2 regions of the Lactiplantibacillus sp. B652 genome follow, and region 2 is predicted to be linked to the other one. Evidence: predicted binding sites of a transcription regulator. Region 2 holds the regulator's gene; the other holds the start of a gene.

Region 1 (3,205 bases), on a different contig from region 2:
TCATGAAAATTAATTTCTTCCTGTAATGACTTATATGAAATTAATTTTGAAATTTGCGGTCATTTACTTTATAAAGAACGCTTTTTCTGGTACGATAGTTGCGTATTAAAAATTGGGAGGCAATAAACTAATGAGTAATGAAAAACCACAAATTGGTGTCATTGGGATGGCCGTCATGGGTAAAAACCTGGCGTTGAACATCGAAAGCCGCGGCTACAAAGTTGCGATTTTTAACCGGACGGGTTCTAAGACTGAAAAGGTCGTTAAGGACCACGCTGATAAGCAACTCGTTCCAAGTTACAAGATCGAAGACTTTGTCGCTTCACTTGAAACACCACGTCGAATCATCATGATGGTCAAGGCTGGTAAGCCAACTGATGCTGTGATTGATGAATTATTACCATTACTAGATAAGGGCGATGTCTTAATTGATGGTGGGAACACCAACTTTAACGACACGATGGCTCGTAACGCTCGTTTGGACAAATCAGGAATCAACTTCATTGGCATGGGTGTTTCCGGTGGTGAATTAGGCGCCTTACAAGGCCCATCATTGATGCCTGGTGGCCAAAAGGAAGCTTATGACTTAGTTGCCCCAATCTTGGAAAAGATCTCTGCTAAGGCCCCTCAAGACGGCGCACCTTGCGTCACTTACATTGGCCCGAATGGTGCTGGTCACTACGTCAAGATGGTCCACAACGGTATCGAATACGGGGACGAAGAATTAATCGACGAATCTTACAACATTATGCGTAACGTTGCTGGGTTATCGGTTGACGAAATGTCCGATATCTTTACTGATTGGAACAAGGGCGAATTAAGCAGCTACTTGATCGAAATCACCGCTGATATCTTGTCACGTAAAGATGATTTAGGCGAAGACAAGACCAAGCCAATCGTTGACATGATCTTAGACCGTGGGAACAACAAGGGAACTGGTAAGTGGAGTTCCGAAGATGCGTTGAACATCCAAGTCCCACAATCAGTCATTACTGAAGCCGTTTATGCACGTTACATCTCAATGATGAAGAACGAACGGGTTGCTGCTTCTAAGAAGTTAGCTGGCCCAACTGCTGACGTTAAATTACCAGCCAAGGAAGAATTGGTTGAAAAGATTCGTCAAGCGCTCTACTTCAGTAAAATCATGAGTTATGCGCAAGGCTTCGAACAATTACGGTTCGCTTCTGAACACTATAACTGGGATCTGAAGTTCGGTGAACTTGCTCAAATCTGGCGTGCCGGCTGCATTATCCGGGCCCAATTCTTACAAAACATCACCGATGCATTTGATAAGAAGCCAGATTTAAACAACTTGTTGATGGACGACTACTTTGCTGAAATCGCAGCTAAGTATCAACAATCAACTCGTGAAGTATTGAGTCTTGCCATCCAAGCTGGTGTACCAGTACCTTCATTCAGTGCGGCATTGTCATACTATGACTCATACCGTGCAGAAGTTTTACCTGCTAACTTGTTACAAGCACAACGGGATTACTTCGGTGCCCACACCTACGAACGGACTGACCGTGAAGGCTTGTTCCATTACAGTTGGTACGAAGAACAATAAAGTTTAGCTAATTGAAATGAACTGTGACCGACAATTTTGATTGTTGGTCGCAGTTTTTTATTTTGTCGTGAGATGAATTTTGGCAAAACGAGTGCAAGTTTGATTAAATGAGGGTTTTAGTGGCTAAGAACATATGTTTGCGTTAAAATAGAACTAAGTATTCTCGTGAAAGTAGGGATTGCCATGCGGCAAGAATCATTATTTAATCCCGACAAGGCCAGCGCGAGTCCATTGGCCTATCGGGTTCGGCCGGTGAACTTGGATGGCTTCAAAGGCCAAGACCATTTATTAGGCCCAGGTAAACTATTGCGGCAACTGATTGCTGAAGACCAGTTACCGTCGCTGATTTTCTGGGGACCACCCGGGGTCGGTAAGACGACATTGGCTGAAATCATTGCCCAGCAGACACAGTCGCATTTTATTACGTTTAGCGCGGTCACTAGTGGCATCAAGGCGATTCGTGAAATTATGGATGAGGCCGAAGCCAACCGCGATTTTGGTGAAAAGACGATCGTATTCATTGATGAAATTCATCGGTTCAATAAAGCCCAACAAGACGCCTTTTTGCCGTATGTTGAACGGGGAAGTATCACCCTAATTGGGGCGACAACTGAAAATCCATCGTTTGAGATCAACGCGGCGTTACTCTCACGGTGTAAAGTGTTAGTCTTAAAAGCATTGACGACGGACGCATTGGTCGCCGTTTTGCAAGGCGCGCTAGACAATCCCAATGGGTTCCCGGACTTAACCATCCATCTGCAACCTGATACGCTCCAATTAATTGCGGAATTTGCGAATGGGGATGCCCGGATGGCGCTAAATACACTAGAGATGGCGGTGCTAAACGGCGACCGTCATGGACAAGACGTGACGATCACTACGGCTGGATTATCGCAGCTGATCAATACCAAGTCATTGCGCTACGACAAGCATGGTGAGGAACACTATAATATCATTTCTGCCTTGCATAAATCGATGCGGAATAGTGACGTGGATGCTGCCATTTACTGGTTGATGCGGATGCTTGCGGGTGGTGAGGATCCGCTATACATTGCGCGCCGGCTGATTCGATTTGCCAGTGAAGATATTGGCCTGGCAGACCGCCAAGCCTTGCCGCTGACTGTCGCGGTCTTTCAAGCCTGCCAGATGATTGGGATGCCAGAGTGTGACGTCAACCTGACCGAAGCAGTCACTTATTTGGCGCTCGCGCCGAAATCCAATGCGCTGTATGCAGCGAAATCAGCCGCACAAGCTGACATCAAGGCGACGGGGAATTTGCCAGTGCCATTACAGATTCGTAATGCACCCACAAAATTAATGAAAGATTTAGGTTATGGTTCCGATTATCAATATGCACATGACACAGCCGATAAATTAACGACCATGACCACGATGCCAGCCGAGTTGAGTACGCATCATTATTACGAGCCAACCAGCCAAGGACAAGAGAAAGCCTGGCAACAACGGCTGGCTGCAATTCGTCAGTGGCACCAGCAACACCAGTCGAATGACCAGCCAGATGACGAGACATAAAAATTGCAATTTAATGAGAATTCGCTAAAATTAGATTTGAGTGAGGACTAGAGACTGGTTGGGGTGTAGGAAATTCAGCGTTTTCATGTTAAAATAACATGTTGT
Region 2 (3,205 bases):
CACTGATTATGTACCCTTCAGGAACGCGCCACTCGCAAGAATTAAAAGGCGGTGCGACCGTGATTGCCAAGATGGCGGGTGTCCCACTCGTTCCAACGGTATATCAAGGCCCATTGACCTTCAAACAACTGTTTAGTCGCCAGCAAGTCACCGTACGCTTCGGTGAACCAATTTACGTTGACCGCAAGCTCAAACTCGATGATGCCGGTCAAAAACTAATTGAAACACAAATGTTAACGGCGTTTGATGACTTGGATCGACAAATTGATCCATCCTTCAAATACGTTGATCCTGCTAGTACCAAGAAATAGGTCTAGCCATCAAAAAAGTGTCGGTTGCAACTTGCGACCGGCACTTTTTTGAATGCTTACTTTTTATCGTTTTTAGAAGCAGCCTTCATCGAGTTCAACATCTGATGAAGCTTCTTTTCGGATGGGCGCTGACCCATTTGCATCATCATGCTCCGAAGCATTTCTTCGCTAATCGGCGGGTTTTGCTTCAAGTAGTTTTGCATATAGTGTCGCGCACCAAAGAAACCACCGGTTAAACCGACCAATACACCGATCACGACGATTAAAATCCAAATTCCAGTAGACACAGTCATTCCCCTCCCTTATTACAGTCTTCATTAAACTAGTCTACACAAATTAATAATAAAAGAAAAGGAAAATTTGTCAGTTGGCAAATTTTCCTGAAATCGGTTAATCATCCCGGAGACCGCGATCACGTTGAACCTGGCGGACCTTTTCTGGGGTAACTTCCTTACCGTCCTTATCATAGACCTGAAGCATTTCGACTTGTTGCCGAAACCCAGCCCGGAATTCTTTTAAATATTTTTCGCGTAACTCTTGTCGTTCCGCTTCTTCTAACTCGGTGAGCCCTTCAGCTTTCGCCTTATGAGCCAACTCATTGATCCGAGCGATTAATTCTTTTGAAATCAAAGCAGCAGCTCCCTTCATCAAAGCAATATACACGAAAATGGACACTAAATCAATTAATTGTGTTTGTCAACCGAACATTTGTTTGAAAGCTGGCAAACGCTATGCTACAATTGGTTTAACCATTAATGACAAAAAAATGAGGTGCCAAGATGAGTAAAACATCGGAAAGCAAACAAATGGCCGTTCTCCGTTTTATTTATGAACGCGTCAATGAAAAAGGATATCCGCCAACCGTACGTGAAATTGGCGAAGCCGTTGACTTATCTTCGACTTCCACCGTTCACGGACATATTTCACGGCTTGAAAAGAAAGGGTTAATTCAAAAGGACCCGACTAAGCCGCGAGCAATCGAAGTCACGCCTGCTGGTTTTGAAGCCCTCGGAGTCGAAACAACGCCCCACCAGATTCCAGTGCTTGGGACCGTCACTGCCGGCCAGCCAATTCTCGCAGTCCAAGAAGCAACTGACTATTTTCCAATTCCAAAAGAACTCGAATCATTTGGCGGCGATCTGTTTATGCTGACGATTCGCGGTGAAAGTATGATCAACATTGGCATCATGAATGGTGACCAAGTCATCGTTCGCCGTCAAAGCTCGGCTGACAATGGCGACATCATCATTGCGATGACCGACGAGAACGAAGCCACTTGCAAGCGGTTCTTCAAGGAAGCAGACCATTACCGCCTACAGCCAGAAAATGATACGATGGCGCCAATTATTTTAAATAACGTCTCCGTATTAGGTAAAGTTGTGGGACTCTACCGTGATATGCTCTATCAATAAACACTAATTTAAGGTGGCCTTGTGCCACCTTTTTTATTTTTCAGTCAAACAATCACCACTTCGGAGACGTTTAATTGTAGGTCGTGCCAATTAATCTGGGCGATACGGCTGATTCCACTTTCCGGCCCCGCTACAAACCAGTACAAGTCATGGGTCATGTGATGATTTTGGCATTGCACTGGCTGCCAAAGATAAAATATTTGAATTCCACCCGAACTGGTCGATAGTTCAATGGTATAATGATTATACTATTTCAAACATTGGGAGTTGGTTACATGTTGTTCCTAGCCATTATGGGCTTGATTGTTTTTCTATTAGCATTATTTTCTGTGATTTACGCACGTCAAACCGGTGGTGGTTGGAAGTTTCTGACAGTCGTAACGGTTCTGAGCGCGGTGGTCACCATCTATGCGGTGATCAAATTGCCATACTGGCCTTATAACCAGTCACACGCCGCAACCACCAGCCAGACTGCTTCGAGTTCGACAAGCAGTTCCAGCACGAGTAAGTCTAAAACGACGAGTTTAAGTTCCTCACAAGTTGTCTTTAATGAAGGTAGCGCCAAGCGTGAGGCTGCGACGACTAAGTTGAACGAAGAAAATATTCTCAAACAGTTGCAGGAAAATTACAAGTCAATTGGTACCGTCGCCTTCACGAAAGCCACTAAGACATATACGATTACTCCAACCGGTAAAAAATACGTCAAATCGTTAAAAACGATCAAATCGTATCCTGATGAAAACCAGAAGGCCATCACGACAATCACTTCCAATTTCAAGTCCCTATCCAAGTCGCTTAAAAAGAATTTAGCTGCTGGCTATACGATTCAACTTTTGCAACCTGATACGACAGATAAGACCTTGTTGAGTGTCAAAGATGGTGTCATTACCGCTAATAATTTCAAATAACAAAAAGCACTTGTTCTAGCCATCTTGCTAGTAACAAGCGCTTTTTTATTAAGCCTCACGATCCAAGTACTGGCGTTGCTCATCCTGCTGACCAGTCAAGACGAATCGATGAGGATCATCGGCCACATCAATGGTCTGGTCATCCGCGCGCCAAGCTAACTGTCCGTTGAACAGCTTTTCGTACTCGGACACACTGACCCGTTGACGGCGTGCTAACCGTTGTGGTAACCCAACATCCAAGCCGGCTTGGTAATCTGGTTGCAACTCACCCGTGAAGAATTCACCTTCAGCCCCGGAACCATAACTGAATAAGCCTAAGCGGTCACCGGCCTTTAATTTGTCATCAGTCAACAATTGTGACAACAAACTCAAGTACAATGAGCCGGTGTACAAGTTACCCACCTGTCGATTTAGTTGCCGAGCGTGCTCGAAATGGGCGAGCCAACTCGCTTGTTGGGCATCATCTACTAATGGCAAGGCGCTCCGAAGTGCTTTAAGTCCCATCTTTGTATATGGCAAATGAAAGACGAGCGCCGCTAAATCTTCTGGCTGCATGCCCGTTTTCTGCAAGTAT

Evidence for each region. The regulator LexA, encoded in region 2, represses DNA repair genes until DNA is damaged. The targets are predictions, from matches to a motif close to CNAACANNTGTTNG.
Region 1: a site for LexA is predicted at 1,694-1,707, ahead of MZO40_RS03745 (replication-associated recombination protein A). Genes of this name have one in related genera too.

The regions. Positions count from the first base shown of each region.
Region 1 covers NZ_JAMSKY010000002.1:214,101-217,305, reverse strand. The annotation lists gene gndA (NADP-dependent phosphogluconate dehydrogenase) at 131-1,567, shown strand; gene MZO40_RS03745 (replication-associated recombination protein A) at 1,751-3,100, shown strand.
Region 2 covers NZ_JAMSKY010000003.1:157,020-160,224, reverse strand. The annotation lists gene MZO40_RS05585 (1-acyl-sn-glycerol-3-phosphate acyltransferase) at 1-311, shown strand, start outside; gene MZO40_RS05580 (YneF family protein) at 368-604, opposite strand; gene MZO40_RS05575 (DUF896 domain-containing protein) at 702-959, opposite strand; gene lexA (transcriptional repressor LexA) at 1,091-1,723, shown strand; gene MZO40_RS05565 (hypothetical protein) at 1,999-2,631, shown strand; gene MZO40_RS05560 (hydroxymethylglutaryl-CoA synthase) at 2,680-3,205, opposite strand, start outside.